DNA from 3 places in the Rhizobium sp. BT-226 genome. Region 3 is predicted to be linked to each of the others. Evidence: riboswitches for the same ligand, from Rfam matches in the RefSeq annotation. Region 3 holds a riboswitch; each other region holds the start of a gene.
The links. A riboswitch is a leader RNA that binds a small molecule or an ion and turns the genes downstream of it on or off. The one in region 3 is predicted to bind cobalamin.
Positions count from the first base shown of each region.

Region 1 (9,795 bases), on a different contig from region 3:
GGTCGAGACATGCTTTTCCATGGGTTTCTCCCGTTCGAAAACGTCTTCAACGTCAATTCTACCGGCTGATGCCGGCAAGCTGTTGATCTGGATCAGCCACCGCGAAGAACGGACAGTGCCTCCTCGGCGATGATCTGCTCCTCATCGGTGGCGATGACATGGGCGGCGATGCGGCTTTCCCTGGTGCTGATGGTGAAATCATTGGCGGCATTGGTCTTTTCGTCGATCGCAAGACCAAGCCAGGACAGCCGCTTGGCCACGCCTGCGCGGATCTCCGGCCGATGCTCGCCGATGCCGGCGGTGAAGACGATGGCGTCAAGGCCGTTCAGCGTTGCCGCCATGCGGCCGATTTCGCCGGCAATGCGCAGCGTGAAGAGGTCGATTGCCTGGCGCGCCTCCGGCCGTCCGTCCTTCACCAGGTCGCGCGTATCGGCGCTGATGCCGGAGACGCCGAGCAGGCCTGAGCGGTGATAGAGCAGGTCCTCTATCTCCTCGAAGGATTGTTTCCTCTGACCGGCCAGGTGCAGGATGACGCCGGGATCGAGCGAGCCCGGGCGCGTCGCCATCGGGATGCCGTCGAGCGTCGAAAAGCCCATGCTGCAATCGCGGCTGACGCCGTCATCCAGCGCACAGAGGCTGGCGCCGCTGCCGAGATGGGCGACAACCACCTTTGCCGCACGTGGCGCCTTGCGGCGAAGCTCTCCGGCGATGAATTTATAGGAAAGGCCGTGGAAGCCATAGCGCTTGATGCCCTCGTCATGCAGCGCGCGGGGAATGGCGAAGCGGCGAACGAGATCGTCCTGCGTGGCGTGAAAAGCCGTGTCGAAGGAGGCCGTCTGGGCAAGATCCGGTTTCAGATGCCGGAGGGCGCGGATGAAACGCAGCGCCTGCGGCTGGTGCAGGGGCGCAAGCGGGGTCAGCGCATCGACGGCATCGATTGCGGCGGTGTCGAGGGCGATCGGCCTGGTGAAGCGGTCGCCGCCATGGACGACACGGTGGCCGGCAGCACGCGTGGCTGTCATGTCGAAGTGATCGGCGAGACGCGCAAAAGTCTCATCGATGACGCCGTGCAGGTCTTCCGTCACCTCGGCTTTCAACTGGATCTCGACTATCTGCTGCCCTTTTGTCAGGCCGAGCGAGAGCGGTTCGGCGTGGAAATCGATGACGCCCTTGCCGATGTACCGCGTCTCGGCGCCATCTATCGCGAAGATGCCGATCTTGATCGTGGAGGAGCCGGCGTTGAAGGTCAGCAGGAGGTCGGTCGATGACATGTCCTCTCAGACTCCGTGTGGAGGTGACGATGGCCGAACTTAGTGCCGGGGCCCTGGACGGAAAGGTATCTCATCGCCATTCCCGCATTTTTGTCGCTGCCCGGCCTATCCTCTTGTGCCGGCGGGATCGTGCCGCGGCATCCTGCATGAATGTGCCGGGATGGAGGCATGTGACAGTGAATATTGGCCGATGTCAGTACCTTACGGGTGGGCCGGGTAAGGCGTCATGAGAGGTTCACGCTGCAGAATTATTAACAAAAGGCAAATTTGCAAAACGGAACAAGGAACTATGACATGGCCGATATTGCCCCCAGCCAGGTTCATAGCGACGAGTCCCACCCGCTCCACAGTTCGAATTCGGCCAGCAAGTGGTTCTTGCCGCTGTTCGCGCTCGTTCTGGTTTGCGGCCTTGGATATGTCGCCTATGCACTCGCCCGCGACCTGACAACCGCAGTTGCCGTTCCCTGGATTCTCCTAGGCCTTGCGCTGCTCATCGCGCTCGGCTTCGAGTTCGTCAACGGTTTTCATGATACGGCCAATGCCGTCGCCACCGTGATCTACACCCGTTCCATGCCGGCGGAATTCGCCGTCATCTGGTCCGGCTTCTTCAACTTCCTTGGCGTGCTGACCTCGAGCGGCGCCGTCGCCTTCGGTATTCTGGCGCTGCTGCCGGTGGAACTGATCCTGCAGGTCGGTTCCGGCTCCGGCCTTGCCATGGTCTTCGCGCTGCTGATTGCCGCGATCGTCTGGAACCTCGGCACCTGGTATCTCGGCCTGCCGTCGTCGAGTTCGCACACGCTGGTCGGCTCGATCATCGGCGTCGGCCTCGCCAATCAGTTCCTGGCACCGGCGGGCACTGCGACCAGCGGCGTCGACTGGTCGCAGGCGACCAATATCGGCCTGTCGCTTTTGATCTCTCCGCTGATCGGCTTCGGCCTGTCCGCTGTTCTTCTGCTGGTCATGAAGCTTCTGGTGCGCAACAAGGCGCTCTATGCAGAGCCGAAGGGCAACCAGCCGCCGCCTCTCTGGATCCGCGCCATCCTGATCTTCACCTGCACCGGCGTCAGCTTCGCCCACGGCTCCAACGACGGCCAGAAGGGCATGGGTCTCATCATGCTCATCCTGATCGGCCTGGTGCCGACGGCTTTCGCGCTGAACCGCACGCCCGATGTCAACTATCTCGAAGCCTACAAGTCGGCATCGGCCCAGGTGGAAACCGCGCTCGGCAAATATGTGAAGCCTGGCGTGACGGTTGCGGACTACAAGGCCGAGGTCAGCAACGCCGTCAAGAACAAGACCTGGACGGATGCGACGACGCCGGCCCTGCAGCAATATATCCACCAGACCAGTGCTGAAGTCGCCGGCTTCCCGACGCTCGAAGCAGTGCCGACCAATCTCGTCGGCAACGTCCGCAACGACATCTACCTGATCGGCGAGGCGCTGAAGTTGATCGACAAGCAGAAGCTGCTGCCGATGGATGCCGGCGACCTCAGCGCGGTGACGAACTACCACAAGGCGGTCGACAACGCGACGAAGTTCATCCCGCTCTGGGTGAAAGTGGCGGTCGCGATCGCGCTCGGCCTCGGCACGATGGTGGGCTGGAAGCGCATCGTCGTCACCGTCGGCGAAAAGATCGGCAAGACGCATCTGACCTATGGTCAGGGCGCGGCAGCCGAAGTCGTGGCGATGGTCACCATCGCCTCGGCCGACCATCTCGGCCTGCCGGTCTCGACCACGCACGTGCTGTCATCCGGCGTTGCCGGCACCATGGCGGCGAACGGTTCCGGCCTGCAATGGTCGACCGTGCGCAACATGCTGATGGCCTGGGTGCTGACGCTGCCGGCCTCGATCGCGATCGCCTTCGTGCTCTTCGTGATCATGCGTCAGGTTTTTTAAGGCGTCCCGTCAGGCCGTGGAGGCCAGGCTGGCATTGCGATCGCTGATGAAGATGTCCGCCTCGGCGGCGGGCATGGCCTTGCCGAAGAGATAGCCCTGGCCGATGTCGCAGCCAAGCTGCAGCAGGAAGGCAAGCTGGCCGTGCTCCTCGATACCTTCGGCCGTCGTCTTGATGTTGAGGCTCCTGCCGAGGCCGAGCATGGCGCGGACGATCTTCTCCTGACGCTCGTCGTCGCGATAGGTGGCGATGAAGCTTTTGTCGATCTTGATCTTGTCGAAACGGTAGCGGGCGAGCTGTGCGAGGCTCGAATAGCCCGTGCCGAAATCGTCGAGGGCGATCTGGATGCCGGCGGCATGCAGCTCATCGAGAATAAGCGCGGCAATGGTGGGATCCTGGATCAGCGCGTTTTCGGTGATCTCCACTTCCAGGCGCTGCGGCGGCAGCCGGCTTGCCGAAAGGACCTTGAGAATGCGCGACGTCAATAATCTGTCTTCCATCTGCACCGGCGAGACGTTGAAGGACAACATCACATGCTCCGGCCAGGTGAGGGCGTCGCTACAGGCCTGGGTGAGAAGGTCCTCGAACAATGCGGTGATCATGCCGGTTTCCTCGGCGATATCGATGAAGACCGGCGGCGGAATATTGACGCCGTCGTCACCGATCCAACGCGCTAAGGCCTCGAAGCCGCAGAGCTGGCCGGTCTTCAGGTCGATCAGCGGCTGATAGAAGGGCTTGATCGCCTTGTTGGAGATTGCGACGCGCAGCCTGGTTTCCAGCGCGGCACGCTCCGTTACCTTGTCCTGCATCGAAGCTTCGAAGACGAAATAGTGGTTGGGCCCGCGTGATTTCGCCTCGTACATGGCGAGGTCGGCACGGTGGGCGGCATCTTCCAGCGGCTCGGCCCCCTCGGCCCAGCGGTCATAGCCGACGCTGGCGCCGACTTCGACGGCAAAGCCATCGATATGGATCGGCCGGGTGACGGCCTGGATCAGCAGCTTGGCAAAACGCTCCTCGCGCTGCGCGGTCAGGGCGAAGGCGACGATGATGAATTCGTCGCCGCCGAAGCGATAGACGCAATCGGCATTGCCGAGCGCGCAGATGCGTCTGGCAACCTCGATCAGCAGGACATCGCCGCCCTTGTGGCCGACGAGATCGTTGACCTTCTTGAAGCCGTCGAGGTCGACGGAGAAGATGGTGACGTTGCGGTCCCACTCCTCGATCTCGGCCTCATCGTCCTTGATCGGCCGTGAGAGGATCTTGCGCTCGAAGGCGTAGCGGTTCGGTAGCTTGGTCAGATGGTCGTGGGTTGCGGTCCAATCGGCCTTGGCCTGGGCGGCGGCGCGCAGGTCCATTTCCTTGCGCAGGTCGGCGATGCGCAGCACTGAATAGACGAAGCTCATGGCGCCGGCGATGCCGAGCGCCAAAACGAGCTTGTCGGCGCCGTATTCGCCGAAGCCGGTCATGAAGGAGACCAGGCTGTCGTCGAGCTGTAACAGCGTGCCGAGGAGCCAGAGGGTTACCCCAAATCCGACAATCGACACGCATTGCCGTCCGGCCCTGCTTTGGAAAAACACCGGCATTATGCCTTCTCCATCTCCACCCTTCGCCGAATTATCACGAAAGTCTGAAATGTTTGTTGAAACCAGAAGGCGAATTATCGGAGGCGGCAGCCTGTTGCTGTGCCGCAGAGAGACCCGACAGGGCTTGTGGGGAACCAGGGCGTCGTTGGCAGCGCGATTCTTGGTTGGGAGACCGGCTGATGCGGGAAAAAACGAAGGCGAGCGTGCTATTGCATCGCTCGCCCTTTCTCGTGCTTCAGGCGGTGACGATCAGCAGCGGGACGCTGACGATGAGACCGACCAGAACCGTGACTGTGGCGACACGCATCAAACGTAGGCGCCGTGTGCGCTCGCCACTCCAATCATATGTCATTCTTCCATCTCCTTGGGACAAGGAAGTAGTCCCCGCAAAGCCGGGTTCAACAGAGATGACGCGATTTGCTTGTGCAAAGCTGGATAAGATCAGCAGTCTCTAATGCTGGAAGCGCAGAGACCAGCGCTGTCCGTTGCTGGTCATGCTGATGACGGAAAGCGGCTCGACGTCGCTCAGCCAGAAGGAGGAGAGCGGCGCCTGCAGCACATGGACGATCGCTGCCCGGATGACGGCCGCATGGCTGATTGCAATGATGTGGCCGCCGAGGACGGTCTGGCCATCCATCCAGCCGGCGATGCGCTTGCGCAGATCAAGAAGGCTCTCGCCGCCATGCGGAGCCGCTTCCGGATCGCTCATCCAGCCCATGAGGTTCTCCGGCTCTTCGGTTCCGATCGCCGCGATCGACCTGCCGGCCCAGCGGCCATGGTCGCAGTCGCAAAGCGCCTGATCTATTTGGGCTTCGAGGCGGAGCGCGTCAGCAGTCTGGCGGGCGCGCAAGGCGGGGCTCGTGGCAATACGGTCGGCGCGGGGCGGGGCGATCATCCTGCCGGCTTCCTCCACTGCCTTGTCCTCCAGCGGTTCGTCGAGCGGGAACAGGGCCTTGCGGCTTGCTGCCGTCGCGCCATGGCAGATCCAGGTGAGGCGCGTGTTCACGGTCGTTCTTGTCTCCCGGAATGCAGCGACAGCGTCCTTCGCCGGCTTGTGAAGTTTCGTTGACAGTCTCTTCGGCGTGCAGATATAACCGTGCTGTTGCGGGTTTGGAAGCCGGTGTAAGTCCGGCGCGGTCGCGCCACTGTGACCAGCGTGTCGAAACTCTTCGCGCTGGAAGTCAGACCCACCTGCATAAGCACTCTTTCGACTGAACGCGTCATTCCCGGAGGAATACATGTCTGACACCACTTTCGCGCCCGTTGCTGTACCGGCGCCGATCCCAGTAGGAGAGATCCTGCCCTGGGCGATCTTCGGCGGCCTGCTGATGCTGATCGTCCTCTATTTCGTCGGTACCGAGGAAGGCGCGATGGCGCTGTTCAACGGCATGTATGTGCACGAATTCGTGCATGACGGCCGCCATCTCCTCGGCTTTCCCTGCCACTAAAGCGCGCTTCGCGATCGGAGTTCCTGACATGGTTGGAAACCTTCTGCTTCGCGGCATGCTCGCGGGCCTGATTGCCGGCATCCTCGTTTTTGCTTTCGCCCATACCTTCGGCGAGCCGCTGGTCGATGCGGCGATCGCCTTCGAGGAGGCGAGCGCCCAGGCGGCCGGCGAAGCTGCCGAACCTGAAATTGTCAGCCGCGCCACGCAGGCCGGTCTCGGCCTTTTCACCGGCGTCATGGCCTACAGCGTCGCCGTCGGCGGGCTCTTCGCGCTCGCTTTCGCCTTCGTGCACGGTCGCTTCAGCCGCCTTTCGGCGCGCGGCACCTCGGCCGCCATCGCCATTGCCGCCTTCGTGGCGGTCGTGCTTGTTCCCAGCATCAAATATCCCGCCACTCCGCCGGCGGTCGGCAATCCCGACACGATCGGCGTCAGGACCGAACTATTCTTCCTGATGATCGTCGTTTCGCTTGCCGCACTCATCGCCGCGGTGGCGCTGTCACGTCGTCTCTCCGAGCGCTTCGGTCCCTGGAACGGCGCGATCATCGCCGGCATCGCCTATCTCGTCTTCATCGGTCTCGTGCTCTCTCTGCTGCCGCCGATCAACGAGGTGCCGGAGAACTTTTCGGCGATGGTGCTCTGGGGCTTCCGCACGACCTCGCTCGGCATGCATGCGATCCTCTGGGCAACGCTCGGCCTCGTCTTCGGGGCGCTGGCGGAAAAGCGGCTTGCCGTTAAGGGCGGGCAACGCGGCCGACCGGCAACGGCATTTCACTGAACGCATCGAAGGGCACCGCTTTGCCGGCGCCCTAAACTTTTCGGGCGATTATGAAAAACGACAGAGCCAGACCATTGCTGCTGGCGGCGTTTTCTGCCGCCGCGTTTTTTTGTGTGGTCGCCGGAAGCGCTTTTGCCCATAGCCGCGGCGGCGGCGGCAGCTATGCCGGGCTGAATATCCCGCAAATCTCCCATGGCGAGATGGCTGTCATGTCTGACTATCGCGGTCGGATCATCGATCTTGCATCCCGCGCCGTCGAGACAAACGAGCCGTTCCGTCGTGTGTTGAACTATGCTGAAATCCAGTACGCCTACTGTCTGTGGGGCCGGGTGCCGGGCAGCGTGACGGACGAGGAGAGCCCGTTCAACGAATGCGCCCATGCCTATCTCGCCGCGACCAAGGCGGTCTTGCTTTCGATGCGCGAGATGCCGCGGGAGGCCGCTGCGGCGGGTGAAATCATTTCCGCGGTCGACGCCGACATGGCGCGGCGCGGGCTTGCGCTGATCAGTTGCCGGTTCAGCGGCGCAGCCTTCAACACGGCCGATATCGTCGAGCCGCGCTGGAGCGGAGTCCCGTTTCATGCCGCCAGCATGGCATCGCTGACGGGGCTCGCCTCTTTGTTCGGCCTTAGCGTGTTTGCGCTTCGCCGTTTCACGCGGCCGAAAGCTCAATCGTCGGAATAGCGTTGCTCGCGCCACGGATCGCCATAGATGTGGTAGCCGTTCTTTTCCCAGAAGCCCGCCTGGTCAGCAGGCATCAGCTCTATGCGGCGCAGCCATTTGGCGCTTTTCCAGAAATAGAGATGCGGTACGACGAGACGCATCGGGCCGCCGTGCTCCGCCGTCAGCGGCAGGCCTTCCCAGGCGGTGGCGAGGATTGCATCCTCGGCGGCGAAATCGGAGAGCGGCAGGTTCGTGGTATAGCCGTCGTAGCTCGTCAGCATGACGTAAGCTGCTTCCGGCTTCGGCATGGCGAGGTCAAGCAGATCGCGCGTCGAAACGCCCTTCCATTTGTTGTCGTAGCGCGACCAGGTGGTGACGCAGTGGATATCGCTCACCCCCGTGCTCTGTTCGATCGCCTGGAAGTCGGCCCAGGTGAGGGTGCGCGTCGTTTCGACGAGGCCGCGCACCTCGAGCCGCCAGGTCTCGGTCGAGATGACAGGCTGCTGGCCGAGGTCGAGTACAGGCCAGTTCTTGACAAGGTGCTGGCCGGGCGGCAGGCGCTCGGCTTCGGGACGGCTGATACGGCCGGTCAGGAACTTGCCCTCTGCCGCCCAGCGACGCTTGGATGTGGTGAGTTTGCTGTCGGCGGGCGTCTGGTCGTCGCTCATGGGCGGGGCCTCCTTGCGGTGTAGCAATAGGACACTGCCCCTGCCGGGTGTCAAGTTTCGGCGGCCCCTTGGAAATCCCTATCCACCCCTCTAAACTCGGTGCGTTGGGTATGCCTCGCTGGGGAGTGGAGGCAGAAAAGGGGAGGAGCCGGTTCTGTCTTCGAAATATCGTGCGATAGCTGCGTTGCTGGTGGTGCCGCTGATCATCTTCGCCTTCTTCACGTATGGGAGCGCGATTGCGACGCGCGCCTATATGGAGGAAGCCTCGGCGCAGGCAGGAACGGCGCTACGCCTTGCCGTTTCGGCACTCAGCGGCCATCTCAACCGCTACGAGGCGCTGCCGGCGCTGATCGCCGATCATGACGACATCAAGGAACTGGTGAGCGCGCCTGAAGATGCGGCGCTGCGCGATGCGGCCAATCTCTATCTCAAGGAGATCAACGGGCTGCTGAAATCCTCCGATATCTATGTGGTCAAGCCAGACGGAGAGACGATCGCGGCCAGCAATTACGATGGGCCAGCAAGCTTCGTCGGACAGAATTTCAGCTACAGGCCCTATTTCCAGGATGCGATCGAAGGCCGGCAGGCACGATTTTACGCGCTCGGCACCACCTCGCTGAAGCGCGGCTATTATTTTGCCGCACCGATCCGGACGGGCACGGATATTCGCGGCGTCATCGTCTTCAAGGTCGATATCGACATGATCGAATCCTCCTGGGGCGGCGGCGAATACAAGATTTTCGTCTCCGATCCGGAGGGTATCATCTTTATGTCCGGTAGCCCGGAATGGCTCTATGGCGCGATCCTGCCGCTGACGGCCGATCGCGTCGCCCGCACCGAGGCGTCGCGGCGTTATGCCAATGCCAGGCTGGCGGCGCTGCCGGTGACGCGTCACCACTTCGAGCAGCATGAGCTGATGACGCTGGCCGGCGAGCGCGGTTCGAGCGAATATCTGGTGCTTTCGCATTACATGCCGGCCGAGGACTGGACGGTGAACGTGCTGATGGAGACGAGTTCCATCCGTGCCCAGGCACGCACGGCGCTTGCGGCAGTCTTTCTCTTTCTCTGCATCGCCGGGCTCGCGGTTGCGGTTCTGCGTCAGAGGCGGGCGCGGCTTGCCGAGCGCATGCAGATGCAAGCCGAAGCCCGCAACGAGCTGGAGCGGCGCGTCGAGGAGCGCACGGCCGATCTTGCCCGCGTCAACAGCCGCATCGAAGAAGAAATCGCCGAACGGCGGCTGACCGAGCAACAGCTTAGACAAACACAGGCCGATCTGATCCAGGCGGGCAAGCTTGCCGGGCTGGGGCAGATGTCGGCTGCCCTTTCGCACGAGTTCAACCAGCCGCTCGCCGCCGCCAAGACCTATACGGACAGCGCCTCCGTTCTCATCGAGCGTGGGCGGACGGAGGAGGCGCGGGACAATATCCGGCGTATCGGTGGGCTCATCGACCGCATGGCCGCGATCAGCCGGCACCTGCGCAACTTCGCCCGCAA
Region 1 is NZ_JAOYTI010000006.1:330,492-340,286, forward strand. It holds gene OIU37_RS30785 (phosphoketolase) at 1-21, opposite strand, end outside; gene OIU37_RS30790 (acetate/propionate family kinase) at 93-1,271, opposite strand; gene OIU37_RS30795 (inorganic phosphate transporter) at 1,566-3,167, shown strand; gene OIU37_RS30800 (bifunctional diguanylate cyclase/phosphodiesterase) at 3,177-4,748, opposite strand; gene OIU37_RS30805 (histidine phosphatase family protein) at 5,200-5,754, opposite strand; cobalamin riboswitch at 5,838-5,958, shown strand; gene OIU37_RS30810 (CbtB domain-containing protein) at 5,987-6,196, shown strand; gene OIU37_RS30815 (CbtA family protein) at 6,225-6,971, shown strand; gene OIU37_RS30820 (hypothetical protein) at 7,022-7,654, shown strand; gene OIU37_RS30825 (sulfite oxidase-like oxidoreductase) at 7,639-8,301, opposite strand; gene OIU37_RS30830 (sensor histidine kinase) at 8,486-9,795, shown strand, end outside.
Region 1: another riboswitch for cobalamin. It lies ahead of OIU37_RS30810 (CbtB domain-containing protein); the one in region 3 lies ahead of bluB (5,6-dimethylbenzimidazole synthase).

Region 2 (9,795 bases), 150 kb from region 3:
GCCTGCTTGAATTCCTCCAGAGAGATGCCCGCCCTTGCCGTCTTGATGTCGGCGCGCATCAGCTTGTCGACTGTCAGGTTACGGATCCAGCCGACGTCGTGGGCGCTGCGGATGCTTTCACCGCGGAGATGAAAGCGCCATGTGGCGAAAGAGTAGCCGAAGGTCGAACGCACGACGAGCGAGGAGGTGATGACGGCGGCGAGCACCAGCGCCGTGATCGGAAAATCGCCGGTGATCTCGAGCGCCAGGAACGTCATGGTCAGCGGCCCGCCGATGACGGCGACGGCAAGCGAACTCATGCCGACCACGGCATAGATGACGGGCGTCAGCGTCGCATCGGCGAAATAGGGGCCGCAATAGGCAAAGAGCTTGCCGAGCAGGGCGCCCATGAACAATGAGGCGAAGAACAGCCCGCCCCTGAAGCCGGAGCCGATCGAGATCGCCGAGGCGAAGGATTTCAAGAGGAAGAGGCCGATCAGAGTCGGGATCGCCACCTCATGGGAAAGGTTGAGATGCAGTGCGCCGTGGCCGGCCGAGAGTACCTGCGGCGAGATCATCGCCAACAGCCCGACGATGATGCCGCCGAGCGCCGGGCGGAAGGGTGGGGCGATTGAGCTCTTGCGCGCCAGCTCCTCGACAAAAGCGACGCCCTGCATGATCAGGATGCCGACACCGGCGCAGGAAGCGCCGAGCAGCAGCGCCGGGATATAATCGGCCGGCACGACCGAGCCGAAGCTGCCGATATCGATGGTGAAATCGCTGCCGGCGAGCAGCCTTGCGATCAGGGTGGAGACAAGGGCAGAGACGACGACCGGGGTCAGCGAGACGATCGTATAGGTGCCGATGATCAGCTCGAAAGCATAGAAGGCGCCGGTCAGCGGCGCATTGAAGGCGGCGGCGATGGCGCCGGCCGCGCCGCAACCGACGAGGGTGCGCAGGTCCGAGCGGCGAAGCTGCAGCTTCAGGCCGAATTTCGAGGCGAGGCCGGCAGCAAGCTGAGTATAGCCGGCCTCCAGGCCGACCGAGGCGCCGAAACCGTTGGAGATCAGGTTTTGCACGGCAACGATGATGCTGTCGGTCAGGGACAGGCGGCCGCCATGCAGCGCATTGGCTTCGATCGGGTCGACCATCGGCTTCTTGCGCCGTTTCGCCAGCACGAAAAGCAGCAGGCCGAGCAGGGCGCCGCCGATGACGGGGGCGGTGAGCAGCAGCAGCTTGTTCTCGATCTCGGACGAGCTCAACCTTTCGCTGTCGGCGATGCCGAAGACCAGCTGATGCAGCTCGTTGGAGACGTAGCTCATGCCGGTGACGGCGAGGCCCGAGATGACGCCGACGACGGCGCCCGCCAGCGACAGGCCGACCTCGCTGCGCCGGGTCAGAGCCCGCAGGCGTCCCGGATCTAAGAATACACGCAGCGCACGAAAACGGCGCCGATCCAATTTCATAAGCATGGCTAGACAACTAGGCGGGGAGAGGCCCGGTCAAGGGCAGAGATGGTCGCGCAGTCCGCTTGCGATGCAATTGCGGCGAAAAGCCGGCGGTTTGAATAAATTTCGGTGACGTAAGTCTCTGATAAATGACGATATTTTAGGTAGGGTAAGTCGTGTTTGGGTGGTCACGCCGCAGGGCCAGCCATCGGGCGGCCGCCAAGGCCGGTTGACTTCATCCCTGCGCTTGCCTAACCATCCCGATAACGGATGGTCGACTGACCATCCTGACAACGGATGGTTCCGGATCGGTGTAGCGCCCTTCCGGATGAAAAGGGAATGTGACGGGGCGGACCCAAGCCGGGCGCCTTCATCACAGCCGACCCCGCGACTGTAGAGCGGTCAGGGTCTTCCATCCGGCATCAGGCCCTTCCGGCCGGCGGCTTGCAATGATGCAAGCGGGCGGGATGGGCGATATGCCGGAAAAGCCACTGGATATGCATGGTGATCAACCGGGGTCGGACGCCTCTCAAGTCTACGAATCGTCCACCTTTTCACTGATGCAGCCGGGAAGGCGAGGATGATCCGCTGGCACGATCAGGGCGACCGGTTTCCGGTCTGCCCCGATCGAGGCCGATAACCGCGAGCCAGGAGACCTGCCATGCGTGCCGGGCGAGAAGCCCACACCTGGGCACTATGCCCGTTGCCAGCACGGAGGTTGTCTTGGCTGAACGATTGAATTCGGCGCGGCCTGGTGCGGCGCACGCCACGCCTCCAAGCAGCGCTGCAAGAGGAATGTTTTCGGCCGCTTTTGTCGAATGCTGGGTACCCCCCTCTGTCCTGCCGGACATCCCCCCCACAAGGAGGGAGATCGGCAAGCAGCACGACCGTCGTCCTACATCAATTGTTTGGAGAAAAGCTCTCGGCGATTCAATCTCCCCCCCTGTGGGGGAGATGTCCGGCAGGACAGAGGGGGGTGTCACACCCTCATTAGCCGAGAAAGGTGCATTCGGAACAGGCCACGGCTACGCACGCTCTCTGAGGGGCGTTTGAGTATGGCGGCCACCTTCATCCTCGGCGGCGCCCGCTCCGGCAAATCCCGTTTCGCCGAATCCCTCGTCACGGCAACCGGCCTCGACCGCCACTATCTCGCGACCGGCCGCGCCTGGGACGAGGAGATGCAGGCGCGCATCGTCCAGCACAAGGCCGATCGGGGTCCGTCCTGGACAACGCATGAAGAGCCGATCGATCTCGTCGGCAAGCTCACTGCCATCGACGGCGAAGGGCGCATCGTGCTGATCGATTGCCTGACGCTCTGGGTCACCAATCTGATGATCGAGGAGCGCGACATGGTGGCGGAATTTGCCGCGCTTGCCGATTTCCTGTCCGCCGCGAAGGCGCGGCTCGTTTTCGTTTCCAACGAGGTCGGTCTCGGCATCGTGCCCGACAATCGCATGGCGCGGGATTTTCGCGATCATGCCGGCCGGCTGCACCAATCGATCGCGGCGAAAGCCACTGAGGTCTATTTCATCGCGGCAGGCCTGCCGCTGAAAATGAAGGGTTAAGTTAATGAAGATTCCCGCAACCGTGATCACCGGCTTCCTCGGTGCCGGCAAGACGACGATGATCCGCAACCTGCTCACCAATGCCGGCGGCAAGAAGATTGCGCTGATTATCAACGAGTTCGGCGATCTCGGCGTCGACGGCGATGTGCTGAAGGGGTGCGGTGCCGAGAATTGCACCGAGGACGACATTATCGAGCTGACCAATGGCTGCATTTGCTGCACCGTCGCCGATGACTTCATCCCGACGATGACCAAGCTGCTCGAGCGCGAACAGCGTCCCGACCATATCGTCATCGAAACATCTGGCCTTGCTTTGCCGCAGCCGCTGGTCGCCGCCTTCAACTGGCCCGACATTCGCACCCAGGTGACCGTCGACGGCGTCATCACGGTGGTCGACAGCGCGGCTGTTGCCGCCGGCCGCTTTGCCGACGATCATGATGCCGTCGACGCGCGCCGTGCCGAAGATGAATCGCTCGATCACGAAAGCCCGATCGAGGAACTGTTCGAGGATCAGCTCACCTGCGCCGATCTCATCGTGCTCAACAAGACAGACTTGATCGACGCTGCCGGCCTTATCAGGGTGCGCGACGAGGTCGCCTCCCGCACGGTGCGCAAACCCGTGATGATCGAAGCGAGGAATGGCGAGGTGTCGGCCGGCATCCTGCTCGGCCTCGGCATCGGCACGGAGGACGATGTCGCCAATCGCAAGTCGCATCACGAGCTGGAGCATGAAGACGGTGCGCCGCATGACCATGACGAATTCGACAGCTTCGTCGTCGATCTCGGCCCGGTTGCCGATCCCGCCGGCTTTATCGAGTCGCTGAAGACGATCATCGCTGCGCATGACGTGCTGCGCCTCAAGGGCTTTGTCGATGTGTCAGGCAAGCCGATGCGCCTGCAGATCCAGGCCGTCGGCAGCCGCATCGACCACTATTTCGACCGCGCCTGGGCACCTGGTGAAAGACGCGCCACGCGCCTCGTCGTCATCGGCCTGCATGAGATGGATCAGGACGCGGTGCGGGCAGCGATCGAAGCGCTGGCATAGACCGATGCATCTGCTTCTGGCTCAGCAGGGAACGATCAGCGACGGCGAGGAGGCGATCGACCTCGGGCAGACGCCGGGCGACATCCTGTTCCTGTCGGCTGCCGATACCGAGCTTGCCGCGATCGCCGCCGCCCATCGCGAGCGCGGTGGGCCGTATTCGCTCAGGCTCGCCAGCCTGATGAGCCTCAAGCATCCGATGTCCGTCGACACCTATGTCGAGCGCACCGCGCGGCATGCCAAGCTGATTGTCCTGCGGGCGCTCGGGGGCGCCAGCTATTTCCATTATGCGTTGGAAGCGCTGCATGCGGCAGCGTCCCGCGTCGGTGCATTGATCGCGGTGCTGCCGGGCGATGCCAGGCCAGATGCGGGGCTGATTCCTTTTTCCAATGTTGATCTGGACGATCTCAACGCGCTCTGGGCCTATCTGATCGAGGGCGGCGATGCCAATGCGCGGGCGTTTCTCGATTATGCCGGGGCGATGCTGTCGGGCACGGAGAAGCCGGCACCGGCGGCGCCCTTGATGAAGGCCGGGATCTGGTGGCCGGGGCGGGGACTGATTGGGGTTGAGGAGTGGCGGCTGGTTTCTACTGCCGTGGTGTCTTCGCGTGTGGCTGTCCCTTTGTCGGTTGAGCTAGGGACACCCCCCTCTGTCCTGCCGGACATCTCCCCCACAAGGGGGGAGATCGAAGATGAGAGGTCTCGTTCCATCTCCCGGGCCAAAGGTGCGGCGTCTTCAAACGTTTCTTTTGTGAGAAGCCCAAGCGACTTGCCGATCTCCCCCCTTGTGGGGGAGATGTCCGGCAGGACAGAGGGGGGTACCTCAAGTTCGAGGGAAGAGGCGGGATTCGAACCCACTTCTTCCCCCATCGTCGCCATCAGCTTCTACCGCGCCCTGGTGCAGAGCGGCGAGACCGGACCGATCGAAGCACTGGTCGAAGCGCTGGCGACACTCGGTCTCCGGCCGCTGCCGGTCTTTGCCTATAGCCTGAAGGATCCGGTTTCCACAGGCATTCTCGAAAGCGTGTTTTCGGCGCTGAAACCCGATGTCGTCATCAACACGACCGGCTTTGCCGTCTCGGCACCGGGTGCAGACCGGCAGCCGACGGTGTTGGAGGCGAATGAGGCGATCGTGCTGCAGGCGATCCTCTCGGCCTCGTCGAGGGAGGCGTGGGTCGCTTCCTCGCAAGGTCTGTCGGCGCGCGATCTCGGCATGAACGTGGCGCTGCCTGAAGTCGACGGGCGGGTGCTGGCACGGGCTGTTTCCTTCAAGACGGCGGCGCGCTACGATGCTGCCGTCGAGACGAATATTGTCGCCAGCGAACCGGATGCTGGCCGGGTACGTTATACGGCGGAGCTTGCCGCCAATTGGGCGCGGCTGCGGAAGACTTCCGCCGGCGACCGGCGTATCGCGCTGGTCATGGCCAACTATCCGAATCGCGACGGCCGGCTCGGCAACGGCGTCGGCCTCGATACGCCGGCCGGCACCATCGAGGTGTTGGAGGCAATGCGGGCGGCGGGTTATCCGGTCGCGGACATCCCGGCCGATGGCGACGCGTTGATACGGCATCTGATGGAAGGGCCGACCAATTCCGGCCATGACGGCAAGATCATCCGCGAGACGCTTTCCCTGAGTCGCTACAACAGCTTCCTGGGATCTCTTCCGAAAAAGATTCAGGACGAGATGCGAGCCCGCTGGGGCGGCCCGCAAGACGATCCATATTTTCGCGGGGGCGCTTTCGCCCTGCCGTTCGCCCGTTTCGGCGGGGTGCTTGTCGGTATCCAGCCGGCGCGCGGCTATAATATCGATCCGAAAGAGAGCTATCATTCGCCGGATCTTGTGCCGCCGCACGGGTATCTCGCCTTCTATGCGTTCCTGCGCCGCGAGTTCGGCGCGCATGCCGTCATCCATATGGGCAAACACGGCAACCTCGAGTGGCTGCCGGGCAAGGCGCTGGCGCTGTCGGAGACATGTTATCCCGAGGCGATCCTCGGGCCGCTGCCGCACCTCTATCCCTTCATCGTCAACGATCCAGGCGAGGGCACGCAGGCCAAGCGCCGCAGTGCCGCCGTCATCATTGACCACCTGACGCCGCCATTGACCCGGGCCGAGAGCTACGGGCCGCTGAAGGATCTGGAGGCACTGGTCGACGAATATTACGAGGCCTCCGGCGGCGATCCCCGCCGCATCCGCCTGCTCAGCCGCCAGATCCTCGATCTGGTGACCGATATCGGCCTCGACCGTGATGCCGGCATTGCCAAGGGTGAAAGCGAGGGTGAGGCGCTGAAGAAGCTCGACGCCTATCTCTGCGACCTCAAGGAAATGCAGATTCGCGACGGGCTGCATGTGTTCGGCGTTTCGCCCGAGGGGCGGCTGTTGACGGATCTCACCGTGGCGCTGGCGCGGGTGCCGCGCGGGTTGGGCGAGGGCGGGGATGCGAGTTTGCAAAGGGCGATTGCGGTGGATGCGGGATTGAGCGCCGTGCCTGTGACACCCCCCTCTGTCCTGCCGGACATCTCCCCCACAAGGGGGGAGATCGGCAAGGGGCCGGACCGCAGCCTTACATCGGTTGTTTGGGGAGGAGCTCTCGCCGATCAGATCTCCCCCCTTGTGGGGGAGATGCCCGGCAGGGCAGATGGGGGTGCCTCCACCTTCGACCCTCTCGACTGCAATATGACCGTTCCCTGGACAGGCCCACGTCCTGACGTCCTCGCAGATATCGTCGACACCCCATGGCGAACCCACGGAGACACCGTCGAGCGCATCGAACTGTTGGCGGCAAAGTTCGTCTCGGGCGAAATGGAATGTCCGGCCCTCTGGCTCCAAACCAGATCGGTGCTCTCCAAAATCGACACCCGTCTCAAACCCTCCATCCTCGCCTGCGGTCCCGCCGAGATCGCCGGCCTGCTCAAGGGCCTCGACGGTCGCTTCGTTGCGCCCGGACCCTCCGGCGCGCCGACGCGCGGACGGCCGGACGTGCTGCCGACCGGCCGCAATTTCTACTCGGTCGACAGCCGCGCCGTACCGACGCCGGCCGCCTACGAGCTCGGTAAGAAATCGGCGGAGCTGCTTGTCCGCCGCTATGTGCAGGATCACGGCGAATGGCCTGTCTCCTTCGGGCTGACGGCCTGGGGCACGTCAAACATGCGCACCGGCGGCGATGATATCGCCCAGGCGCTGGCGCTGATCGGCGTCAGGCCGCTCTGGGACATGAGCTCGCGCCGTGTCACCGGCTACGAGATCATTCCGCCGGCGATGCTCGGGCGGGCGCGCGTCGACGTGACGCTCCGCATTTCCGGCTTCTTCCGCGATGCCTTTCCCGAGCAGATCGCGCTGTTCGACAAGGCGATCCGTGCCGTCGGCGCGCTTGAAGAGGACGAGGCCGACAATCCGATCGCGACGCGCATGCGTGGCGAAGCGGCAAGGCTTGCGGCTGCCGGTCTTGACGAAGTCTCGGCAAGGCGCCGGGCGGGCTATCGCGTCTTTGGCTCGAAGCCCGGCGCCTATGGCGCCGGCCTGCAGGCGCTGATCGATGAAAAGGGCTGGGAGCGGCGCGCCGATCTCGCCGAGGCCTATCTCGTCTGGGGCAGCTATGCCTATGGTGCAGGCGAGGAGGGCAAGGCCGAACGCGGCCTGTTCGAAGAACGGCTGCGTTCGGTGCAAGCCGTGATCCAGAACCAGGACAATCGCGAGCACGATCTGCTCGATAGCGATGACTATTACCAGTTCGAGGGCGGCATGGCCGCCGCCGCCGAGCAACTCGCCGGCGCGCGTCCTTCGATCTATCATAATGACCATTCCAGGCCGGAAAGGCCGGTGATCCGCTCGCTGGAAGAGGAAATCGGCCGGGTGGTGCGCGGGCGTATCGTCAATCCGAAATGGATCGCGGGCGTCATGCGCCATGGCTACAAGGGGGCGGCAGAGATTGCCGCCACCGTCGACTATCTCTTCGCCTTTTCGGCGACGACGGGTGCGGTTGGCGCTCATCATTTCGAGGCCGTCTATCAGGCCTTCGTCGCCGATCCGGCCGTGCGTGACTTCATGATCGAGAAAAACCCGGCGGCATTCGACGAGATGAGGGAGCGGCTGCGCGAAGCAATCGAGCGCAGCCTCTGGACGCCGCGCAGCAATTCGGCCCGGTTCGACCTGGCCGCCAGACAATAGAATGAGGTGACCAATGAGCGACGAAGCACCAGAGAACGAGATCCCGGGAAACGAAACCGGAAAAGACGACGCGCGCCACGCCGAGAAGATGGCGAAGAAGAAGGCCGCGCGCGACAAGATCATGGCGACCAAGACCGACGGCAAGGGCCTGATCATCGTCCATACCGGCAAAGGCAAAGGCAAGTCGTCTTCCGCCTTCGGCATGATCTTCCGCCACATCGCCCATGGCAAGCCGTCCGCCGTCGTGCAGTTCATCAAGGGCGCAATGTGGACCGGCGAGCGCGATCTGATCGAGAAGCATTTCTCCGATCTCTGCGAGTTCCACACGATGGGCGAGGGTTTCACCTGGGAAACGCAGGACCGCGCCCGCGATGTCGCCGCAGCCTCGGCCGCCTGGGAAAAGGCCAAAGAGCTGATCCGCGACGAGCGCAATTCCATGGTGTTGCTCGACGAGATCAACATCGCGTTGCGCTACGACTATCTCGATATCAACGAAGTAGTTGCCTTTCTTAAGAGCGAGAAGCCCGCCATGACGCATGTCGTGCTGACGGGGCGCAACGCCAAGGAGGAGTTGATCGAGATCGCCGATCTGGTCACCGAAATGGAACTGATCAAACATCCCTTCCGCTCCGGCATCAAAGGTCAGCCGGGCGTCGAGTTCTGAGGCGGTCAGTTGAGCGAGAGGCTGCGCAGGATGGCAGCCGTTTCCTCATCCGCCGGAAAGAAGGATTCGACCGCGAGTTCCGACAAAGTGATGTCGACGGGGGTGCCGAAGACCGTCGTTGTCGAGATCAGCGAAAGCAAGCCGGCCTTGGTCGAAAGCTGAAGGGGAACAGCGATGCCGGCATAGTCGGGATGGACCTCGCCAGCAGTTTTGGGCGCTGGATAGGACAGCAACTCCTTCAAAAGCTTTTCCAGCATTGGATCACCCGAAGCCGAGAATTGTTGGCGCAGCCTGCCGATAAGGTGGGCGCGCCACTCGGAGAGGTTTTTGATATGGGGCGCCAATCCTTGTGGATGCAGGCTGAGGCGCAGTACGTTGACGGGCGGTGTGAGCAGGGACTGGTCGGCAACGGCTGAGAGCAGCGGAGCGATGGCCGCATTGGCTGCGATGAGTGTCCAAAGGCGGTCGACGGCAATTGCCGGGAAGGGCTCGTGCCCTTTCAGCACCATGTCGATGGCGCGACGGGCCGGCTCCAGTGCGGGATCGTCGAGGGCGCGTTCGGCAAAAACAGGAGCGAAACCCGCCGCGAGCAGCAGCGGGTTCCGATCGCGAAGGGGCACGTCGAGCCGTTCGGCAAGATGCAGCAGCATGTCGCGGCTCGGTGTCGAGCGCCCGCTCTCGATGAAGCTCAGATGCCGCTGCGAGATCTCCGCCTCCAGCGCGAGGTCGAGCTGGCTCATGCGGCGGCGCTGGCGCCATTCGCGCAGATGGTCTCCAAGGGAGCGGGCGGTCGGCGTCATCAGGCGGCTTCCGGCAGCAAATCTATGAAACCGCGGACGGATTTCAGCTTGCCGCCTTCGAGCTCGGCGAAATCCGTGCCCTTGATCAGCGCTTCATCATTTTCCGGGCCGAGGCCCCAGGAGAAGCGCAGG
Region 2 is NZ_JAOYTI010000001.1:905,601-915,395, reverse strand. It holds gene OIU37_RS04675 (chloride channel protein) at 1-1,451, opposite strand, end outside; cobalamin riboswitch at 1,709-2,106, shown strand; gene cobU (bifunctional adenosylcobinamide kinase/adenosylcobinamide-phosphate guanylyltransferase) at 2,483-2,992, shown strand; gene cobW (cobalamin biosynthesis protein CobW) at 2,997-4,037, shown strand; gene cobN (cobaltochelatase subunit CobN) at 4,042-8,199, shown strand; gene cobO (cob(I)yrinic acid a,c-diamide adenosyltransferase) at 8,213-8,863, shown strand; gene OIU37_RS04650 (helix-turn-helix domain-containing protein) at 8,869-9,663, opposite strand; gene OIU37_RS04645 (nuclear transport factor 2 family protein) at 9,663-9,795, opposite strand, start outside.
Region 2: another riboswitch for cobalamin. It lies ahead of cobU (bifunctional adenosylcobinamide kinase/adenosylcobinamide-phosphate guanylyltransferase); the one in region 3 lies ahead of bluB (5,6-dimethylbenzimidazole synthase).

Region 3 (9,795 bases):
GGTCGTCATTGTAGAGTTCGGGGTTTGGGTTGGACTTCACCGTATCTGGGACGAGTGTCGTGACAGACTGAGCCGAAGGAAATGTCCGCCATTCCCTCAGCATCCATGGAATGACGCCAGGCCCTTCCGGCTGCGTAAGGAAAAGATTGCCTCTCACCTGACCGAAGGGAACGCCGAAGTGCTGGTTGTGAAGCACGGGCGTGATAGGCGGTTTGCCGTCACCCAATTCACCGTCATAGTAAAAACTGCGAAGAGCATCCGGCAGTTCGCCCTCCGGCTTGGACTGTAGTCCTCCCCAGAATTCGGCAATGCGCTGACAGCCGATTTCGGCGTTCGTAGGGTCGGGATTGTCGACGGCAGCCTCGAATATCAGGAACATTCGATTTGTTCCGGTACCCATTGCGTACACCACGCGATGCTCCCCACAGTAGCTCCAATTCGCGGGAGCAAGGTCGAAGCGGTTGAACAGGCCTACAGGTTTCATGGAAGCCAATAGCGCCTCTGGCTCCAGCTCGGCCTCGTGTAGGCGGAACGTTGCGTTGTTGGTGACACCATTGGATGAACGATCCAGATTCCGAAATGATCGGATCAAGCTCGTCAGCAGCGCAAGCTGTTCGGTGTGGGACGACGCGAGCGCTTTCTGCTGTTCGACAGGGATGGGAGATCCCGTTTTGGGCGTGAAGGCCGTGGCAAGAATGGATTGCAGGGTAAGTGAAAGAGAAAAACGATCTCCATCAAAGACCGTGGAATGATCCTTCTGAGTGATAACGACTGTTTTCAACGCGTCGGCGGTCAGCTTACCATCTGCGCGTGGACAGGAAGGCGGTTCCGCCGCCAACGCGGTGAAAGGGAGGGAAATCGAAACAAAGCCGTTGAAAATCATTCTCGCAAGCGACACTTTTCTCATGCTCATTCCTCCTAAGCCTACGGAAAAGTTGATCGAATAGAAAATGCTTGGGGCACGCATCAAGCGCGGCATTCGCGTTGCACGAAGGTCGACATAGCAACCGATAGCTATCGAACAGCGGGCCTAAGTCCGGTGCTCGGTACTCTCAACAGGTTAAAGTCGTACCCATCGCCCCCAGCGGCATTACCAAGGGCGACAAGTACTTCTATGGCAACCATAAAAAGAGATACTAATCGCATCGCCAGCATCAGGCGATTTAAGCTTATGTATGGTTGCATTATTAATTTAATAGGTCAATCATTTATTGTATTTGCTTAATCGGTATGGCGCATACCGTCAACGCGACTGGCCCCATGATCGCTTCCAGTTTTGGCTGGGGGTGAGATGGATCAATGACTGGAATACGGCGCGAATGGCAGCTGACGTCCCTCGGCGGACGTGGCCTGCTGGATAAGATCGCGAAAATGCGCTAGGAATTTCTCCAAGCTTATTAAGAGAAACACGTTAAGAGACAACGCGCGGCGATCGAGGCCGCAATCGACCGATCGATTCTTTGCTCATTCCGGGACGACGCCGTGAAACGCCGAAACCTGTCTCTTGTCCTTCTCCTTGCCCTTGCGGCGCCTGCCGCCGCGCAAAGCAGCGCAATCTGTGAGGATCTGCGCGGCCGCCTTGCCGACCTGCCGCGATCGATCGGCAATGGCAACGGGCCGGAAGCCCGCCACTATTCCAGCGCCCTGGCAGAACAGAACCTCGAGTTGCGCAAGGTCCGCAACGAGCTGCGCAGCAATGACTGCACGTCGGGCAGCATGGTCGTGATCGGCGGCGAGAATGCCGATTATTGCGATGAGCTCTCGCAATCCGAAGCCCGCATGATCGACAATATCCGCTATCTCCAGGACCGCCGTGCCGAATTGCTCGGCCGGGGCAGCGACAACGACCAGGCCCGCCGCGAACTGATGGCTGCTCTCGACCGCAATGGCTGCAACAGCGAAAACTTCTATGCCCCGGACGAGCGCAGCGCCGCCGAGCCGCCCCCGAGTGTCGAGGAACAGGCGATGCGCGCCGATACCTTCATCCCGCTCGGCGGCGGCGAAGAGGTCGATCCACGTTACGGCCTGCCGCGGGCCGAGATGCTGTCGCCAGTCAGCACCATGTGCGTGCGCAGCTGCGACGGCGGCTTCTTCCCGATCAGTTCGAACGCCACATCGGTCGATTTCGGCCGCGACGCCCAGACCTGCGCCAAGATGTGCCCGGGCATCGAGACCGAATTGTTCTATCGGGACGTGACGAGCACCGAAGCCTCGAACATGATCTCGGTCGCAACAGGCACGCCCTATAGCGCCATGAAGAACGCCTTTGCCTACAAGAACCGCACACCCGGGGAAAAGTCCTCCTGCGCCTGCAATCTCACCGCCTATTACGAGGAGATGCGCGGCAGGCAGGCGGTGAGCGAACCGCCGCAGCAGGGCTCGATCACCACCATCCGCACCAATCCCCCGGCGAAGGATGCCGCAGCCGCAGCGCCGCAACCCTCCGTTCCCGAGCGCCCCTATGATCCGACGCAGAACCGCGTCCGTCAGGTCGGCCCGCAATTTCTGGCCGGCGATCAGGGCTCGATCGACCTCGCCAACCCGGCAACGCCGGGCCCGCAGCCGCAACAGCAGCAGTGATTGAACAGCTGGAACAGCGGCGGCGGAACCATAGCGACGTTGTGCCAGGGTGCATGAGATGCGGCGATGTCACGCGAACGTTCGGCGGGATGTGAATGCGGGTCGCTTGAGCATGGTCAGTAGGTCGTACGACCGCCGCTCAGGTCGAACGTCGATGCGGTCGTGAAGGAATTCTCTTCGGAGAGCAGCCAGACGACCATGGAAGCGATCTCACCAAGTTCGACGAAACGATCGCGCGGGATGCGGACGCGCATATATTCGATAAACTCGGGTGTCAGCCCGTCCAATATAGGTGTCCTTGCGGTGGTCGGCGTTACCGCGTTCACGGCGATCCCCGTCTTTGCGAGTTCCTTGCCAAGAGATTTGGTAAAGCCCAGCACACCAGCTTTCGCTGCGCTGTAGGCGGCGATGTTCGGATTTCCTTCCTTGCCCGCAACCGAGGAGATGTTCACGATCCGCCCGTAGTCGCGCTTTAACATGACCGGAACGACGTGCCGGCAACAATTGAAGGTTCCCGTGAGGCAGACATCGATGACGTCTTTCCACTCGCTGACATCGTATTCGATCGCGGGCTTTACCGGACCGGTAATCCCGGCGGAATTGACGAGCCCGTCGATACGGCCAAAAATCTCTTCGGTCGTCGCCGCCGCGTTTTTCACTGATACGGGATCTGCGACGTTGACGCCGAAAGCGACCGTACCGGATCCGAGAGCGGAAGCGCTGTCCTTCGCCAGGTTTTCGTTCAGGTCCCAGATGGCCACCTTGCCACCAGACTGGATGACGCGCTCTGCGATAGCATAGCCGATGCCGCGCGCACCGCCTGTGATCACGATGATCCGCTCCTTCAAGTCGATCATGTTCATTGGGCCGTTATCCTCCGATTGAGCCGCAGATAGCCGAATATCTAGTTCCGGGATTTCGCTTTCAGCGTATCGATATGAAGGTCAGGAATAAAGATATCACTCGGCCTCGCACGGCGTCGGCGATACCGGCATCGAAAGATCGCGACGCGCTTTAGGTGTTCAGTCCCCATCCATCGTAGAAGACGAGTTCATCGAGCGGCAGCCGCTGCCGCCAGCCTTTGACGGAGAGTTCAGGCTCGTCATAGAGCCGATCGACGAAACCGGCACAGAGCCAGGCGACCACTTCGATATGCTCGGGTATGCCGAGAATGCTCTTCAGATCGCCTTCGCGAAAAATGCTGACCCAGCCGATGCCGACCCCTTCCGCCCGCGCCGCAAGCCAGAGATTCTGGATGGCGCAGACGGTGGAATAGCTATCCATCTTGGGATTGTGCGTGCGCCCCAGCACGACGCTGCCGCTGCGGGTGGGATCGCAGGTCACGCATATGCCGAGCGGCGCCTCGACGATACCTTCAAGCTTGAGGGCGCGGTAGGCCTGCCGCCGCTCGCCGGCAAACATCAGCGCCGCCTCGTCGTTGGCGCTCGCGAAGGCATCCCGGACGCGCGTCCGGACAGCGGCACTTTTCACCAGAATGAAATTCCACGGCTGCATGAAGCCGACGGAGGGTGCATGATGGGCTGCCGTCAGCAGCCGCCGCACAAGGTCATCCGGCAAGGGATCGGGCAGGAACTGGCTGCGAACGTCGCGCCGCGTCATGATCGCATGATAGACGGCCTCGCGTTCGGCCAAGGAAAAACCGGACGCCGCCGAAAGGGCATCCTCATCAAAGGGTCGCATCGTCAAATCCCCAACAATGCAACCGCTCCGCCGTCCGCGCGGATCGGTCTATCTTGCCAGGCCGGTCTTCTGACTCGGCGTCATCCGTCTGCCGCAGCCTTCCCGGCAAAAAGCCAGTGGCATGATGATGCGGCAAGCGTCGGCCTTACAGCGTTGGGCACGTTCCGGCCTTGCACCGGATTCCCGATTCTCCCGCCTTACCGGCGGGCACCTGACGGCGCATCTATTTCAGGAAAGTGCTGCGGCGGCAAGCCGCGAGCCGACAGGCGGTTGAGAGGACGGCGCGGCATCCTCCACGATTCCATCCTTGCCCCGTAGGAGCCTCGAAGGACACGCCGCAGCGCCGCTTCTTTCGTCATTCATCATTTCGCGTCCGCGCCGGTGCACCCGCCTCGCCCTTCGAGGCTTCGGCCTTTGGCTGCGCACCTCAGGAGGAGGCTCTCTTGGGCATTGGTGCATGTGGCTAACATGACAGCGCTGCTGCTGTCTGGTCTTAAGGGAACAAGCCCACCCGCGTCGGTTTGAAGCGGCGTGGCAAAGCCCTTCATCGATAGTTTCTATGGCCTTGTCCCCGCCGAAGGCGTATGGACTGAGCCAGTCCATCGCAGCATCCCGGTTGCCCGTGCCCCGCCTCACACCCATGATCCTTGCGGTCGCCCTGTTCATGGAACAGATGGATTCGACCGTGATCGCCACCAGCCTGCCGGCAATCGCCGCCGATATCGGCACCTCGCCGATCGCGCTGAAGCTCGCCGTCACCAGTTATCTCGTGGCGCTGGCGATCTTCATCCCGATCAGCGGCTGGATGTCCGATCGCTTCGGTGCGCGCAACATCTTTCGCATGGCGATCTTCGTTTTCATGATCGGTTCGATCGCTTGCGCCTTTTCCAACTCGATCACGGCCTTCGTCATCTCGCGCCTGATCCAGGGCGCCGGCGGCTCGATGATGACACCGGTCAGCCGCCTGCTGCTGGTTCGGGGAACGCCACGCCACGAACTCGTCGATGCCATGGCCTGGCTCACCATTCCCGCTTTGATCGGCCCGATCATGGGTCCACCGATCGGCGGTTTCCTCACCACCTATCTCACATGGCACTGGATTTTCTGGATCAACGTCCCGATCGGCGTGCTCGGCATCATCCTCGTCACGCGTTTCCTGCCGGCCGTCGAGCCACGCAGTCCGCGACCGATGGACTTTCCGGGCTTCTTGCTGTGCGGCCTCGGCTTCTCCGGCTTCGTCTTCGGCCTGTCGGTGATCAGCCTGCCAGCCGTGCCCGTCATCTATGGTTATGCCGCGGTGACGATCGGCATCCTTGCCGGCCTCTTCTACCTCCTGCATGCCCGCCGCGTGCCCTATCCGCTTCTCGATCCGAAGATGTTCCGTTACCCGATGTTCCGGGCAGCGATCCTCGGCGCCTCGAATTTCCGCATGGGGCTTGGCGCCCTGCCGTTCCTGATGCCATTGATGCTGCAGCTCGGCTTCGGCCTGACGCCGCTGCAATCGGGCTCGGTCACCTTCGTCAGCGCGCTCGGCTCCATGGGCTCGAAATTCGCCGCCTCGCGCACCTTCAATGCCTTCGGCTTCCGCACGGTGATCTCGCTCACCACCTTGCTGGCGGCGATCTTCCTCGGCATCAACGGTCTGTTCACCGCCGAAACACCGCTGTTCCTGATCATGGCCAGCCTGCTGATCGGCGGCTTGTTTCGCTCCATGGCTTTCTCGGGCGTCAACGCCATGGCCTTTGGCGATGTCGACGACGCCGAGAGCAGCCAGGCGACCGCGATCAATGCCGTTGCCCAGCGCATCTCCATGGCGATGGGTGTGGCGATCGCCGGCGGCATTCTTGAAATTTCCAGCAGCTTCCATGGTGGCAGGCTGCTGGTCTCGGATTTCCACATTGCCTTCTTCAGCGTCTCGGCGATTTCGGCGCTGGCCTGCATCACCTTCCTGCGCTTGCCGCATGATGCCGGCGCGGAACTGACGGCGCGCGGCCGCAAGCGCCGGCATGCCGAGCCCGAAGAGGCCGTGGCGGAAAATAGCTGATCTCCCTGGCGCGTTGGAAGCACTACTCCCACAACGGTGCGCAAGGCTCGGGGCCGGCGGGAGCAAGGGCGAATGGCACGCGTGTGCTCAACATCCCATTCTACTTTATGATTTATTCACATATCAAATACACACTGCGTTTGCGCGTTTTGGGTTGCAATCCGGACATGGGCATGAGGGCTCGTGATGTGACCGTCAGCGCGGATGCCCGTATCGAGACGCCGGTCGGGCATGTTCGACTGAGCCGCAATTCTAGGCCGCCGCGGAATGTTCCAATTTTTGAAAACTATGCCTCTGACAGCCAAGCTGGCGGCGATTATCGTTGCCGTCAACCTCTGCGGCATTTCCGCTTTCGCCACCTATACGTGGATGTACGAAACCCGGGCATTGATCGATGGCGCCAAGGCCAACTGGTCCAAGGATGCGGAGCAGTTTGCCTCGCTGGCCGCCGGCGGCGTCAAGTGGGGCAAGGCGAATGCGGTCCGTGAAGCTTATTCGCTCTACCGCGACGACCCTTCGCTCGATCTTGTGCAGTTTGCCGCATTCAACGCGGAACCTGCCGCCGTCGACACATGGACACGCGATGGCATCAACGGTTTGCCCGCACCGGCCGATCTGGCGAAGAGCCTCAGTGCCAAGCCGGAGAAAACGACGATCGACGATAGCGGAATAGCCGCCGGCGTGGTCACGATCATCGCGCCGCTCCCGCTGGATAAATCAGGTAAGGCGACCGGCTACATCGTCACGAACTGGTCCGTCGAAAAAATCGCTGCTGAAGTCAGGCAGAAGGTTCTCGTATCGCTGCTCACGCAGTCCGTGATCACCGCCTTGGCGGTCATCGCCTTCCTTCTTGCCATGCGCAGCCTCGTTGGCCGGCCGATCCGGATCATCAGCGAACGGATCAGCGCCTTGCAGAAAGGCGACCTGGCCTCTCCCGTCACCTACAAGGAAAATGGCGACGAGATCGGCTTTCTGGCGCGTGCCTTGGAAGTTTTCCGCCACGAGGCTATTGCGAAGGTCGAAAGGGAGCAGGCCGCTGCCGAGCAGAGCGCTTCGCTCGATGCCGAACGGGCGCGCAATGCATTGTTCACGGAAGAAGCCAGCAACACGCAGCGGCTGGTCATGACCGCTCTCGCAAATGCATTGGAAAAGCTCGCAGCAGGCGACTTTTCCGTACACCTGGCCGATCTCGGTCCGGAGTTCGATAAGTTACGGCAGGATTTCAACAACATGGTCGAGGCCGTCGCCGCCGCCCTGACGGAGATCAAGGCCGCCTCCGTGGCGGTTGAAGGCGGCTCGAGCGAGCTGGCCTCCTCCGCAGATCAGCTCGCCAAGCGAACCGAGCAACAGGCGGCATCATTGGAAGAGACCGCTGCTGCACTGGATGAAGTGACCACCACGGTCCGAACATCGTCGCAGCGCGCCGAAAATGCCGGGAAGCTGGTCGAGGAGACAAAGCGGAGCGCTCATGTCTCGGCGACGGTGGTGCGTGATGCCATCGGGGCGATGGACCGGATTCAGACCTCGTCGAGCCAGATCGGCCGCATTATCGGCGTCATCGATGAAATCGCGTTCCAGACAAACCTGCTGGCGCTGAATGCCGGCGTCGAGGCGGCACGTGCCGGTGAGGCCGGCAAGGGTTTTGCGGTTGTCGCGCAGGAGGTGCGTGAACTCGCCCAGCGGTCGGCAAATGCGGCCAAGGAAATTAAGAACCTGATCAATGTGTCCGGCCAAGAGGTTGCCGCAGGCGTCGGGCTAGTGAACGAAACAGGCGACGCCCTGCTGAAGATCGAGGAACAGATCAACCGCATCAGCGACAGTATCGCTTCCATTGTTCAATCCTATCGCGAACAGGCAACGGGTCTGCAGGAAATCAATGGCGCGATCAATCAGATGGATCAGGCGACACAGCAGAACGCGGCAATGGTCGAGGAAACCAACGCGGCCTGCCAGGAACTGCTGCAGCAAGGACGCCTTCTGCAGGACTCGGCCGGCAGGTTCGTCGTTGGCGCGTCCGCAGCCAGCCAGACCAAACCCGTTCAAGTCGCCCGCCAATCTCGTCCCGAACCCAGAGCCTACGTGCAGCGGCATGCAGGAAATGCCGCCGTTGCCGCTGCTCCCGGCGCCTGGGAGGAGTTCTGACCTCATCTTCGTCCGATAAGCCTTAGTTCTCAGCAACCGATAATCAGGAAGGAAACAGTTATGAAGAAACTCGTGCCCGCATTTCTTTTGGCCTGCACCGCAGTTGCCGCGCCCATGGGCGTATCCATGGCGCAGGATGCCAAGCTTGCCCCGATCTTCGACTACGTGAAGAGCGACGTAACGCCCTGGTTGAACGACCCCGCCATCATCGAGGCCGTCAAGGCGCAGGACGCTGCCAACGCCAATCTCAGTGCGGCCGATATCGACGCCCTCGACAAGAAGTGGCGCGCCGAAGTCGATGGTTCCGACCATTCGATGATCGACGGCGTGCTCAACAATGCGCTGTCGAAATTCCTTCAGGCAAAGAAGGAGGCCTCCGGCGGCAAGATCACTGAGATCTTCGTCATGGATGCCAAGGGCCTGAATGTCGGCCAAAGCGACGTCACCTCAGACTACTGGCAGGGCGACGAGGGCAAGTTCCAGAAGTCCTTCGGCGCCGGCAAGGATGCCGTCTTCGTCGATGAGATCGAAAAAGATGAATCGACCCAGACGCTCCAGTCGCAGGCAAGCGTGACGATATCAGACGACACGGGAACACCGATCGGTGCCATCACCGTCGGCGTGAACGTCGACGCCCTCTGATCTCAAAGACCCTGAGCACGTCGCACGAGTGAGATCGAGTGCGACGGGCTTCCTGCCCCGGTGGGTGTAGTTCGCGCAAGAGCAGTTGCTGTCCCCAGGAGCGTCCGGTTTAGGCAGAAAAATCTGCGTGACAATGCGCGGGCGTGACGCTAAATCAGCGTCATGTCGAACACGTCAATCAACGCCTCGCGATTTTATTGGTACCGCTGCTCTCAGCGGACGCGGGTCCATGCGTAATTGAATTCGACGCGACGACAACCCGAACAGCCGCTAGTCTACCTGGCGGCTTTTTTGTTCCGCACGGTATGACCAAACAGGAGCCATACCGTGTCTGATGCTATTGATGATCTACGTATCCTCGAGATCACGCCCCTCACCAAACCCGCCGATATCCTCGCAGAAATTCACCGCGATACTGCCGTCACCGAGACAGTGACCAGCAACCGCGATGCGATCCACAAGATTCTCCGTGGCGAAGACGATCGCTTGATTGTCGTGATCGGCCCCTGCTCCATCCACGATCCGGTTGCCGCCCGGGAATATGCCGCGCGGCTCGAGGAACAGCGGCGGCGCTTTGCCGGCGATCTCGAGATCGTCATGCGCGTCTACTTCGAAAAGCCCCGCACGACCGTCGGCTGGAAGGGCCTGATCAACGACCCACACCTCGACGGCAGCTACCGCATCGA
Region 3 is NZ_JAOYTI010000001.1:752,002-761,796, forward strand. It holds gene OIU37_RS03890 (hypothetical protein) at 1-907, opposite strand, end outside; gene OIU37_RS03895 (DUF2865 domain-containing protein) at 1,483-2,580, shown strand; gene OIU37_RS03900 (SDR family NAD(P)-dependent oxidoreductase) at 2,697-3,443, opposite strand; gene bluB (5,6-dimethylbenzimidazole synthase) at 3,595-4,281, opposite strand; cobalamin riboswitch at 4,323-4,511, opposite strand; gene OIU37_RS03910 (MFS transporter) at 4,922-6,325, shown strand; gene OIU37_RS03915 (methyl-accepting chemotaxis protein) at 6,593-8,467, shown strand; gene OIU37_RS03920 (hypothetical protein) at 8,528-9,109, shown strand; gene OIU37_RS03925 (3-deoxy-7-phosphoheptulonate synthase) at 9,437-9,795, shown strand, end outside.